Regions from separate parts of the Subdoligranulum variabile genome, predicted to be linked through region 3. Evidence: a T-box and tRNA genes for the amino acid it is inferred to sense, from the RefSeq annotation. Region 3 holds a T-box; the other regions hold tRNA genes.
The links. The T-box of region 3 lies ahead of NQ490_RS12760 (valine--tRNA ligase). A T-box ahead of a tRNA ligase gene usually reads a tRNA of that ligase, here a tRNA-Val.
Positions count from the first base shown of each region.

Region 1: it has a tRNA-Val gene. The T-box ahead of NQ490_RS12760 (valine--tRNA ligase) is inferred to sense a tRNA for this amino acid. The anticodon was not compared.
Region 2: it has a tRNA-Val gene. The T-box ahead of NQ490_RS12760 (valine--tRNA ligase) is inferred to sense a tRNA for this amino acid. The anticodon was not compared.

Region 1 is NZ_CP102293.1:443,161-447,496, forward strand. It holds gene NQ490_RS02130 (glycoside hydrolase family 32 protein) at 1-538, opposite strand, end outside; gene NQ490_RS02135 (AraC family transcriptional regulator) at 673-1,509, shown strand; partial or broken gene NQ490_RS02140 (ABC transporter permease) at 1,900-2,283, shown strand; tRNA gene NQ490_RS02145 (tRNA-Val) at 2,493-2,569, opposite strand; gene NQ490_RS02150 (FprA family A-type flavoprotein) at 2,649-3,803, opposite strand; gene NQ490_RS02155 (RnfABCDGE type electron transport complex subunit B) at 3,952-4,336, opposite strand, start outside.
Region 2 is NZ_CP102293.1:812,529-816,864, forward strand. It holds gene ruvB (Holliday junction branch migration DNA helicase RuvB) at 1-628, opposite strand, end outside; gene ruvA (Holliday junction branch migration protein RuvA) at 647-1,252, opposite strand; gene ruvC (crossover junction endodeoxyribonuclease RuvC) at 1,288-1,785, opposite strand; tRNA gene NQ490_RS04150 (tRNA-Val) at 1,994-2,069, shown strand; gene NQ490_RS04155 (HlyC/CorC family transporter) at 2,176-3,495, opposite strand; gene NQ490_RS04160 (hypothetical protein) at 3,767-4,336, shown strand, end outside.
Region 3 is NZ_CP102293.1:2,709,947-2,714,282, reverse strand. It holds gene NQ490_RS12770 (bifunctional folylpolyglutamate synthase/dihydrofolate synthase) at 1-1,143, opposite strand, end outside; gene NQ490_RS12765 (VanZ family protein) at 1,140-1,793, opposite strand; T-box leader at 1,963-2,208, shown strand; gene NQ490_RS12760 (valine--tRNA ligase) at 2,277-4,336, shown strand, end outside.

The DNA of each region.
Region 1 (4,336 bases), 980 kb from region 3:
CGCCGCCATACGACCAGCGGAAACCGTCCGGCGAAGTGTACAGGACAACGGCGCCAAGGCCGTTATCCCGCTGAGCGCCCACCACCATCTGATACCCGCCTTGCAACACGGCCAGAACCTTTGGATCCCGGAAATGCCCGGTATACCCGGCCGGCGCAGCGAAAAGCGGCCCCTCCTTGCGGAAGTGCCGACCATCGGTACTGATGGCCAGGCACTGATGGCTGATGCGCCTTCCTTGCTGCTTTGCGTTGCCGGTATAGTAGAGGCAGAGCCGGCCATCGATTTCCAGCGCACTGCCCGAGTAGACGCCCTGGGCATCGTACAACTGGTCGGGCAGCAGCGCACTGCCCCGGAACTGCCAGTGCACCAGATCCGGCGAAGTGGCAAAGCCCCAGGCTTTGCTGGAATGGTCCTTGGCAAACCGGTTCCACTGGAAAAAGGCATAGTAGTTTCCTTTATACCAAACCAAACCATTGGGATCGTTGAGCAGCCCCCAGGGCGGTTCAATATGCCAGCTTTGTTTTTTGGAGATGGGCAAGGGTCAGTCCCCTTTCTTTGCTGTTCTGTGTTGTTTTTTCTGTGCTTCTATTAAACCACAGCGGTGCCCTTTCCGCCATGGAAATAGCCCAGCAAGATATGGAAAAAACAAACCTTTTATGCTATACTGGGCTTATGATCGAATACAAGGAGACCCGCCATACTCTGCAGCAGAAACAAATTTCTGATCTGTCGCTGTACAGTGCGGGATACGAAGCCTGCGCGCCGGGGCATCACTATGGCCCGATCTACCGCGCCTACCAGCTGATCCATTTTATCCTGTCCGGGAAAGGGGTTCTGGAAATCGACGGGCATACCTTTCAGCTGGGCGCGGGGGACGCCTTTCTGATCCCTTCCGGCAAAATCGCCTACTACGCCGCTGACGCTGCCGATCCCTGGTGCTATACCTGGATCAACTTTCTGGGAATTAACTCCCAGATGTATACCTACCAGTTGATCGCCTCCTCCCCGGAACCATACATTCTCCGTGGACTGGATACCCAAAAATATCACGCCCTTATCGAGCAGATCCTGTCCCTAGAAGGAACCGCCACAGCCCGGTACTTCAAGGGCAACGGTCTTCTTTTGCAGGTGCTGGGAGAACTTTTTCAGGACGCCGGGTTTGACGAGCGCTACTGGGGCAAGAATTCGGTAGCAGACGAGACCAAATTCTACCTGGACGTGAATTACTCCGAGAAGTTGAAACTCAAAGAGGTAGCACACAATCTGGGCGTTCACCCCAACTATCTGACCCGCGTCTTCCACGAAAAATACGGCGTGACACCCAAGCAATACTTGTTAAATCTGAAGTTGCAAAAGGCCTGCCAGCTGCTGCGCACCACCGATCTGCCGGTAGCTGTCATTGCGGGGTCCATGGGCTTTGACGATGGGATGGCCTTCTCCAAGCTCTTCAAAAAGACTTACAGCTGCGCCCCCAGCGACTACCGCCGCAAAGAAAAAGCCGCTCCCTGATGCCCGCACCAGGAGCGGCATATTCTCATTTTCCCTGCCGGCTTTCGCATAACAAGGTCCAACCCAGCCGATGCTTTTCATTAAAACATCTTCATACGCCTTTGCAAGGCTGTTTTTACCGTATTTTCATGCCGGATTGGTGTTTCAGGCTTACACTTTCGCGGATGTAATCATTGACACTACATCAAACAGGTGTTACGCTGTTACATATGTAAAATAAAACACGCCCTTCTCTATCATATCCACAGTTTTATACAGGCAACGATCCCTTTGGACCGTCAGGGAGATACACCCATGCTTCAAATCAAAGATGTCTGCAAAGAATACCGGACCAACGGATTTGTTCAAAAAGCTTTGGATCACGTATCCTTGAATTTACGTGACAACGAATTTGTGGCCATCTCCCTGGTGGTCTCCTCCATCATGATCGGTGTGATCACCTACATCAGCGTTCTGGAGCGGAAAAAGGAAATCGGCATTCTTCGTGCAATGGGTGCCTCCAAAAGGAATATCTCTCAGGTATTCAATGCGGAGACTTTCATCATCGGCTTGACCTCCGGCCTGATCGGCATCGGGCTGACGCTGCTGATTCTCATTCCTGGCAATATTCTGATTCACCATCTGGCAAACTCCCAGGAGATCAACGCCTTCCTGCCTGTGGGCGGGGCCTTCCTGCTGATCGCGCTGAGCGTACTCCTGACGCTCCTGGGCGGGTTGATTCCTGCCAGAAAAGCAGCAAAAAGCGATCCGGTAACGGCGCTCCGAACAGAATAAGAAGCATCCCTTTGACAAAAAGAGGCGTATCGGGAACACTGTCCCGACACGCCTCCTTTTTTATCTTGCGAGTTTGCACCCGGAAATCCCGGTGCGGCATATCCGCATCCCGGCAGGTGATCGTATGGCGGTGGAATTCGACGCCCTCTTCCCCATTGTACTGTACAACAAAAAATCCGAACCCGGAATCCGGGTTCGGACAAGATATATGGTGGAGGATGGGGGACTCGAACCCTCGACCTCTGCGATGTGAACGCAGCGCTCTAACCAGCTGAGCTAATCATCCACAATGGGGTCAACGCTAGTTATTATACGGCATTGGTGCCGTTTTGTCAACCCCATTTCGGGAGATTTTTTCCGCGGAATTACTTGCTCAGTGCTTCGACCAGCGCATCCAGCTGGGCACGGCTCGTCTCATTCAGTGCGCTCTTGATGCTGACGGTTTCATCCAGGATCGTCAGGTTCTTGCTGTTCTCCAGCATTTTGCGCATCACGCGGCCGGCCGTGGGCGCCCAGGTGCCGTTCTCAATAATGGCAACGGTGCGGTTCTGGTAGTTGCGCTCGGTGAGATGTTCAATGAAGCTGCGGGTGAACGGGAAAACTTCGCCATTGTACGTCGGAGAAGCCAGCACCAGCTTGCTGTAACGGAATGCCTGGGCAACAGCCTCGGACATGTCGCAGCGGGCCAGGTCCATCACCATGACGTCCACGCCCTTGGCACGCAGCTTCTCGCCCAGCTCCTCGGCGGCCTGCTTGGTGTGGCCGTAGATGGAGCTGTAAGCCACCAGCACGCCCTCGGTCTCGGGGCGATAGGCACTCCAGGTATCATAGGCAGCCAGTACGTCGCCCAGCTGTTCCTTGTGCAGCACGGGGCCATGCAGCGAGCAGACCGTCTCGATCTCCAGGCCGGCCGCCTTCTTCAGGACGCCCTGCACCTGCTGACCATACTTGCCCACAATGCCGATGTAGTACCGGCGTGCCTCGGGCAGCCACTCTTCCTCCACATCCAGCGCGCCGAACTTACCGAAAGCATCCGCGCTGAAAAGCACCTTGTCGGCGGCATCATAGGTCATGATGACTTCCGGCCAGTGGACCATGGGCGCCGTGACAAAATGCAGCGTATGCTTGCCCAGTTCCAGCGTATCGCCTTCCTTGACGATGATGCTGCGGCTGGTGAAGTCAATGTCAAAGAACTGCTGCATGATGGCTACTGCCTTGGCGGAAGCCACGATCTTGGCGTCGGGATACGCCTGGGAAAAAGCGTACACAGAACCGGAATGATCGGGCTCCATATGCTGCACCACCAGATAGTCCGGCGTACGCCCGCCCAGAATTCCCGCAATGTTGGTCAGCCAGGCATCGGTAAAGTGCGCGTCCACAGAATCCATGACCGCCACTTTCTCGTCCTGGATGAGATAAGAGTTGTATGCCATGCCGTTGGGCACCTTGTACTGCCCTTCGAACAGGTCCACGTCATGATCGTTGACGCCTACGTACAAAATATCCTTGGTGATTTCCATTGTGGTAAACCTCCCTGCAGTTTCTTACAAATTTACCTACAGAGAGTAGTATAGCATACTTCGCAACTTCTGTCCCCTGTTTTTTGCAAAAAAATCCCGCAAAGTATAAAAAATTCCCCGCCTTGCGGCGGGGAACCCAACGTTTGGATCAGCGAACCTCAGGGGCCGGGACCGGTGCGTCCACAGGACGCGGAGCACCTTCCACCCACTGGATGGCCTTCTTGGGGCACTTGCTCACGCAGGTGCCGCAGCCATTGCACTTGGTATAATCGATGACGGCCACGTTGTCCTTGAGGAAGATGGCCTGCTGCGGGCAGTTGCGCACGCACAGACCGCAGGCAATGCAGCCGACCTTGCAGGTCTTGTTGACCACAGCGCCCTTATCCTTGTTGGAGCACTTGACCGCAGGCTGCGGCGCAATGGGCTTCATCTGGATGACCTTGCGGGGGCAGACCGCCGTGCAGGCCGTGCAGCCGGTGCACTTGCTGCGGTCCACAACCGCCACACCGTTGACCACATGAATAGCATCGAAC
Region 2 (4,336 bases), 1.3 Mb from region 3:
CGGTGATGGGGATCCCCAGAATGCCGGCGCTGCGGGTGATGATCTGTGCCAGTTCCTTGGGGCTGTAGGGCTCCAGCTTGAGCAGGATGCCGAAGCGGTCCCGCAGCGGCCCGGTGAGCTGCCCGGCCCGGGTGGTGGCGCCGATCAGCGTGAACCGGGGCAGGTTGATGCGGATGCTCTGGGCACTGGGGCCTTTGCCGATCATGATATCCAGGGCATAGTCCTCCAAAGCCGGGTAGAGCACCTCCTCCACCTGGCGGGAAAGGCGGTGGATCTCGTCAATAAAAAGGACGTCCCCCTCCTGCAGATTGGTCAGCAGGGCGGCCAGGTCACCAGGCTTCTCGATGGCAGGGCCCGAGGTGATGCGGATCTGTACCCCCATCTCCTGGGCCACAATGCCGGCCAGGGTGGTTTTGCCCAGGCCCGGCGGGCCGTAGAGCAGGATGTGGTCCATGGGCTCGCCACGCTGCTGGGCTGCCCGCAGATAGACCCGCAGGTTGCCCTTGGCCTTTTCCTGGCCCACATAGTCGTCCAGGGTTTTGGGGCGCAGGCTGATCTCTTCCGCGTCGGCAGGCAGGGCGTCGGGGCTGACCAGCCGGCTGGGATCTACGGTGTATTCCTGATTCATAGCGGTCTGTCCCCTCCTTTACCGGGCGCGCGACAGGCTGCGCAGCGCCACTTTGATGATGTCCTGCACGGACAGGGTCTCGTCCACCCGGGCCACGGCCGCCGCCGCGTCGGAGGGTGTATAGCCCAGGCTGACCAGAGCCGCCACCGCCTGGGCAGGGGCAGAACTGGGCATGGGCGCCGAGAGGTCCGCCCCGCCGAAGCCGGTGCCGTCGGCCAGGCCCTTGCCCACCTTGTCCTTCAGTTCCAGGGTGATGCGCTGGGCCAGCTTCGGTCCCACGCCCGAGGCCTTGGTAAAGGCCTTGTGGTCGCCGGAGGAGGCCGCCAGGGCGATTTTTTCGGGGCTCATCACCGAGAGGATGGCCAGGCCCGCCTTGGGTCCCACGCCGGAGACGGCGGTGAGCATCTTGAAACAGTCCCGCTGTTCCTCGGTGGCAAAGCCGTAGAGGGAGACATCGTTCTCGCTGACGTTCATGACGGTGTAGACCGTGCCCTCCTGCCCCGGGGCGGGCAGCGCCTCGCCGGTGGTGGCAGGGATCTGCACGGCATATCCCACCCCGCCGCAGCTGATGACGGCGGTGTCCAGCGTCTTTTTCAGAATTTTGCCGGTCAGGCAATAGATCATGGTATCCTTCCTTGCTGTTCAAAGGGGCACGGCGCTCAGCGCGGCTGCGTGCCCATCAGGCGGCTGCGGCTGCAATGGCAATGGGCAATGGCCATGCCCAGCGCGTCCGCCGTGTCGTCGGGTTTGGGGATGGTTTCCAGGTGCAGCATCATGCGGGTCATCTCCTGGATCTGCTTTTTCACGGCCTTGCCGTATCCGGTGATGGCCTGTTTGACCTGCATAGGGGTGTATTCGTAGATCGGCACACCGCACTGGGCAGCCGCCAGCAGGATCACCCCGCGGGCTTCCGCCACACCGATGACGGTGGTCTGGTTGTGCTGGTAGTACAGTTTTTCGATGGAGAGCGCCTCCGGCGCATACCGGCGGCAGACATCCAGCACCGAGTCGTAGATCTCGCACAGGCGCTGTTCAAAGGGGGTATCCTTCTCCGTGAGGATGGCGCCGTAGCCGATAGGGGAAAACCGGTTTCCCACATACTCCACGACCCCCCAGCCCACGATGGCATACCCGGGATCAATGCCCAGTACCCGCAACTTTCTACACCTCCCCACTTTAACCGATATAGTATACCACAAAATCCTGATGCCGTCCACCGTGCATTCCGGCTTTTTGTTTTCCATAAAACCTCAATGCATCGTTATTTTCAAAAAAAGTTGATTTTTTTTGAAAAAAGGGGTTGATTTTTTCGTTCGGGTTTGGTATGATTATTGGCGTCGCAAGAAGCGCGGCGCCCAAGAACATGGACGGTTAGCTCAGCTGGTAGAGCATCTGCTTGACGTGCAGGAGGTCACAGGTTCGAGTCCTGTACCGTCCACCAAATCAGTCCGGAACGAAAGTTCCGGGCTTTTTTATTTTTGTATGTCACAAAAGAGCAGCGGCGTGCAGGCTTTCAGGCTTGCACGCCGCTGTGGTTTTATGGTCAATTATTGAGCGCGGCGGTTTTCCCGCTCCCGGTGCTCCCGGCGGTCCCCCTTGCGGGGTTCCTCCTCCGGCGGGCGGCGGGTCAGGCGGACCTCCTGCACGCGGCGGTGGCTCACACGGGTCACCGTGCCGTCGCAGTCGCCCCACACAAAGTGGTCCCCCACCTTGGGCAGACGGCCCAGCTTTTCCTGCACCAGGCCACTGATGGCGATGGCGTCGATCTCCTCCTGGTCCTTGATGGAGAGTTCCTCGGCCACATCGTCGATGCCGGCGGCGCCGGACACCAGCCAGCTGCCGTCGCTCTGCTGGTGGATCTCCTCCACGACGTCGTCATGTTCATCCCAGATCTCGCCCACCAGCTCCTCCAGGATATCCTCCAGCGTGATGATGCCGGCGGTGCCGCCGTATTCATCCACCACGACGGCCATATGGTGCTTGCTTTCCCGCAGGGTCAGCAGCAGGCTGGAAATCTGGGTGGCGGTGGTGGTGTACAGCGTCGGGCTCACGAGGTTTTCCAGTTTCACCTCTTTGACGTTGCCCTTGCGCAGCGCCGCGAAGCAGTCCTTCTCATGCACCACGCCGATGATATTGTCGATGGTCTCGTGGTAGACCGGCAGGCGGGAATACCCGCTCTCGGCAAACATATCCACGACCTCTTCCATTGGCGTGTCGTCCTCCACGGCCACCACATCCACGCGGGGCGTCAGGACGTCCTCCACTTCCACGTCATCGAATTCGATGGCGCTGCGGATCAGCTCGCTCTCCCGGTCGGTCAGCTCGCCGTCCTTTTCGGCCTCACTGACCATGGTGACGAGCTCACCTTCGGTGATGGTGTCCCGCTCACCTTTGTAAAAACGCTTGGCGAGGAAGTTTTTCCACTGTCCGAAGATCCAGTTCAGCGGGGTGAACACCGTGACCAGCACGCTGAGGGTGGGCGCAAAGCTCAGCGCCAGCGATTCCGGCATCTCCTTGGCCATACTCTTGGGGGTGATCTCACCAAAGGTGAGCACCACCAGGGTCAGCACAACGGTGGATACCGTGGGGCCGTACGCTCCGCCCAGCACCTGGGTGAAAAGCACCGTGCCGATGGAGGACGCGCCGATGTTGACGATATTGTTGCCGATGAGGATGGTGCTGAGCAGGCTGTCGTACCGCTCGGCCAGCGAGAGGACCTTGGCGGCCTGCCGGTCGCCTGCGTCGGCGCGGCTGCGCAGACGGATCAGGTTCAAGGAAGAATACGCGGTTTCGGCCGAAGAAAAGAAGGCCGACATGCACACCAGTACAACCAGTGCCACGATCATAAATATACTGCCATCGTCCATTGGGGAAACTACCAACTCTACTTTCTGTATTGAAATTTTATGCGCCCTGCAAAAAGTACAGTGAACGCATATTGTAATGTATGATACCATATTTCTCTGCAAAACGCAAGATGACCGGCACGGGAGGCGCAAAACGCGCAAATCCGCCAAAAGACGGTTTCCTTCCTGCAAAAAGAAGCGCCGGGATGCACAAATCCTGCCGCATTGCGTCCCAAGCGGCCGCGTGCTATAATAAGGTGTATTTTTGTATTCCCGGACAAGGAGGCCCCTGATGAATTCCCTTTCCACCCTTTGCCGGCGGCACCGCCGGCTGCTGCTGGCGGCCGGATACCTGCTGATCCTGGCTTTTGCCGTGATGTATCTGCGCGTCACCATCAGCGTACCGCCTGAGGGCGACGACAAACTGACCCTGAACAAATGGATGTTCGATTTCAACCGCATGTCCTTCTGGGAATACCTCTGGCGGGACCTGGGCGAACGGCTGGAATATTTTACCCTGCATCAGGTCCGGTTTTTCCCGTTCCATTACCCCTCGGCGTTTTCGCTGCTGTTTTTCGGCAATCTGACCAGCTACCGGCTGTATATCATCGCCGTGACCGCCGCGGCCGGGTTCCTGACCAGCCGGGTGATCGCAAAACTCAGCCGCAGCAACGCGATGGCATTGGGCTGTTTTGCGCTGGGACTGGCGTTGGCTCCGCTTTACAATGAGGGCATGTACAGCTACTACGCTGTCCCCCAGAAGGCCCTGTTCTGGGCCATGGCGGGCTGGCTGTGCCTGCTGCGGCTGGAGGATACCGGTCATCGCCGCTGGGGCGTGGCTGCCGGGGTGCTGGCCTTTGTT
Region 3 (4,336 bases):
GAATCGTGCAGCCTTCTGCAGATCCTCCCCGCTGAGTGCCCGCGGGCAGTTCGGGGTGACGGTATACACTTTGGCAAAGCAAGGCGCCAGGATTTCCAGCATCTTCTGGTAGTCCTTGTCCGCCAGCATACCCAACACCCCCACCAGGTTTTCCTCGTACTTCGCTTTCTGCAGGGTTTCAGCCAGAGCACGGGTTCCGTCCGGATTATGGCAGCCATCCAGAAGCAGCAGCGGATGACGGCGCAGTACCTCGATGCGGGCCGGCATGCGGGCAGCCGCCAGCCCCTGCAGAATGGCATCATCAGAAATTTCGTAGCCGTACTCCCGCCAGAGCGCCAGCGCGATCTCTACCGCCATAGCCGCATGGTTGGCCTGGTGCGCACCGGGGAAGGCCAGTGAAGCCTGATACCCTCCGTAATCAATGCGGTTTTCCAGCGTCTTGCCGGGCAGCTGACGGATATCCTCCAGCTCCGGTGTAATGATGCTGGTATGTGCCTCCGCGGCGGCAGTCAGGATGGGGCCCATCGCCTCGGCCGGCTGGTCGGGATAACAAACTACCGCGCAGCCTTCCTTGATAATACCAGCTTTTTCTGCCGCAATTTTGTCCAGCGTGTCCCCCAGCAGTTCCATATGATCGTAGCCGATCTTGGTGATGGCCGCCACCAGCGTATGGGGCACCGCATTGGTAGCATCGTACCGGCCGCCCAGACCAGTTTCCAGAACCACCAGGTCGCACTTCTCCCGGGCAAACCACAAAAGAGCCAGCGCCGTGACTGCTTCAAACTGGACAGGTTCTTCCCCGCCCTCCTGCCGGATTGCTTCTATGGCACCCAGCACTTTCTGAGTCAGCGAGGCCAGGGTACGGGGAGGAATCATCTCTCCGTCGATCTGAAACCGCTCTCTGAAATCCACCACATAGGGGCTGATGGTAAGGCCGGTTTTATAACCAGCGGCCGTCAGGATTGCCGCGGTCATGGCCGCCAGACTGCCCTTGCCGTTGGTGCCGGCAATATGCACACACTGCAGGCTTTCTTCCGGATTGCCCAGATGTGCCAGCAGGTTCTTCATCCGCTCCAGCCCGGGTTTGCCGCTGCCCAACCGGGGCAGGGCATGCAGGGCTTCCATTGCTTGTTGTGTCGTCATTCCGAATGTTCCTCCTCATTTTCCCACGGTGCTTCAGAATTTATCTCGCCATGTCCGAGCTGCGCTTCGTGCGCGCGGTGGGCTGCACGCTGGGCCAGACGCTCATGTTCCTGTTCCTGCTGAGCACGGCGCAACTGCTCCCGCTCTTCCCGCAGAGCCCGGTTTTCCCGTTCAATACGGGCGAACGCCATCACGGCGCGCACAATCAGCAAAATAATCAGCGCTACCAGCAGGCCAGCCACAATGCCCATCATGTCGATCCAAACGTCGGTAACCATAGAGGTCCGGTTGGGAATAAACAGCTGAATGGTCTCATCCATCAAAGCGGTACTCATTCCAATCAGTAACGGCCAACTCATATGCCGTACAAAATGGGCCGTATAGACGCGCAGGCAAAGCATCAGCAAAAAGCCTTCCAGCGAAAACTCCAGAAAATGTGCCGTTTTTCGGATCACATGTTCCGAAACCGGGCCCAGATGCACCTTTCCCAGTGTCTCATTGACAGCTTGCATCACGGCCTGGCTGCGCGCAGAAGACTGGGCTCCGGTCTGCAGCGAGTTACGGAAAATATATGCAATGCAGGCCAGCAGCGCGATCGTAAAGATCACACGAAAAGCGATCAGCCACGGATTGTTTTTTTGTGTTTCCATAGTTCTCCTTTTATATACTTGGTACAGAATACGCCTCTGTAGAACGATATTATAGCACCCCCATACCGCCACGGCAAGCCAGTGCCAGGAAAAAAGCCCGCAGACACTACCGGCATGGGGCGATTTTTCACTTGACAACGGCCGGAAGGTGCGGTAGGATACCTAATATATAAATGCTATGAAAAAGAGTGCGCTTTGTTCCGCTTTTGCAGAGAGCCGGCGTCGGGTGCGAGTCCGGCAAAGCAGGCAAAGCAGCTGTCGCTTTTGAGCAGGTACGGTGAGCCTTTGGGGTAGCTGTACACGGGTTTGCCGCCGTTATCCGGGCAGGCGGGGTGTTTGCTCTGCCGCAAAGAGGCCTTCGTCGGAAGGCAACTTGGGTGGTACCGCGACTTGATTTTTTCAGGCCGTCCCATGATCGTTCATGGGGCGGCCGTTTTGTTTGTCAAAAAGGAGCCCCGCAACAAAGACCAGGAGGTTTTGTTTATGCCGAAAGAACTCGCCAAACAGTATGCGCCCCAGGGCGCCGAGGATCGCATCTACCAGAACTGGTGCGACAAAGGGTATTTCCATACCCAGATCGACCGCAGCAAAAAGCCGTTCACCATTGTGATGCCGCCGCCGAACGTCACCGGTCAGCTGCACATGGGCCATGCCATGGACGAAACCTGGCAGGACATCCTGACCCGCTATAAGCGGATGCAGGGCTACGCGGCCCTGTGGGTGCCGGGCACCGACCATGCATCCATCGCCACCGAGGCCAAGGTGGTCGCCAAGATGCGGGAAGAGGGCCTGACCAAGGAAATGGTCGGCCGCGACGGTTTCCTGGAACGGGCCTGGGCCTGGAAAAACACCTACGGCAACCGCATCGTCAGCCAGCTGAAAAAGCTGGGCTGTTCCTGCGACTGGCAGCGTGAGCGTTTCACCATGGATGAGGGCTGCTCCGATGCCGTCAAGGAAGTGTTTGTCCGGCTGTACAACAAGGGCCTGATCTATCGGGGCAACCGGATGGTCAACTGGTGCCCTCACTGCAACACTTCCATTTCCGACGCGGAGGTGGAGTACGAAGCCAAAGAGGGCAGCTTCTGGCACCTGCTCTATAAAGTAAAGGAAACCGGCGAGATGCTGGAACTGGCAACCACCCGTCCCGAGACCATGCTGGGTGATACCGCCGTGGCCATCAATGCCGACGACCCGCGCTACGCCCATCTGCACGGCTGCCATGTGATCCTGCCGCTGCTGGACCGGGAAATTCCCATCGTCTGCGATGAGCATGCCGACATGGAAAAGGGCACCGGTGTCGTGAAGATCACCCCCGCCCATGACCCCAACGACTTTGAGGTCGGCAAGCGCCACAACCTGCCGATGATCCGCGTGCTGACCTATGACGGCCACATGACCGGTGCTGCCGACAAGGCTGCCGTAGACGCCGAAAAAGCCGCCGGCCGTGCCGCCGCGGACGAGCCCGATGTGCTGGATTGCGGCAAGTACGCCGGTATGACTGCCATGGAAGCCCGCAAGGCGATCCTGGCCGATCTGGAAGCCTGTGGCGCCCTCAAGGAGACCGAGAGCCTGACCCATGACGTAGGCACCTGCTACCGCTGCCACTCGGTCATCGAGCCGATGGTTTCCAAGCAGTGGTTCGTCAAGATGGAACCCTTGGCCGGTCCCGCCATCGAGGCGGTGGAAAAGGGCGACATCAAGTTTGTGCCCGAACGCTTCACCAAGAACTATATCAACTGGATGAAGGGCGGCCGCGACTGGTGCATCAGCCGTCAGCTGTGGTGGGGTCACCAGATTCCCGCCTGGTACTGCGACGACTGCGGTGAGACGGTAGTGGCCAAGGAAGCGCCTTCCGTCTGTCCCAAGTGCGGCAGCACCCATCTGACCCAGGACCCCGATACGCTGGACACCTGGTTCAGCTCCGCCCTGTGGCCTTTCTCCACCCTGGGCTGGCCCGATGAAAATGCCCCCGATTACAACTACTTCTATCCCACCAATACGCTGGTCACCGGCTACGACATCATCGGTTTCTGGGTTTCCCGCATGATCTTCTCAGGTCTGGCCTACACCGGCAAGGCGCCCTTTGACACGGTACTGATCCACGGTATCGTCCGCGACAGCCAGGGCCGCAAGATGTCCAAGAGTCTGGGCAACGGCATCGATCCGCTGGAAGTCATCGACCAGTACGGTGCCGACGCCTTGCGCATGATGCTGATCGTCGGCTCCACCGCCGGCAATGATATGCGCTACAGCGACGAAAAGGTCACTGCCAGCCGCAACTTTGCCAACAAGCTGTGGAACGCCGCCCGCTTTGTGCTCATGAATCTGCCGGAAGATTTCCAGCCCGGCATGCCGGAGGAATCCCTGCTGGATATGAGCGACAAATGGGTACTCTCCGAGCTGGCAAAAGTCACCGCCGAGGCCACCGCAAACCTGGACAAATACGAGCTGGGTCTGGCCGCCGAAAAGGTGGAGAACTTCATCTGGGAAGTCTACTGCGACTGGTATATCGAGATCTGCAAGTCCCGCCTGAACAGCGACGA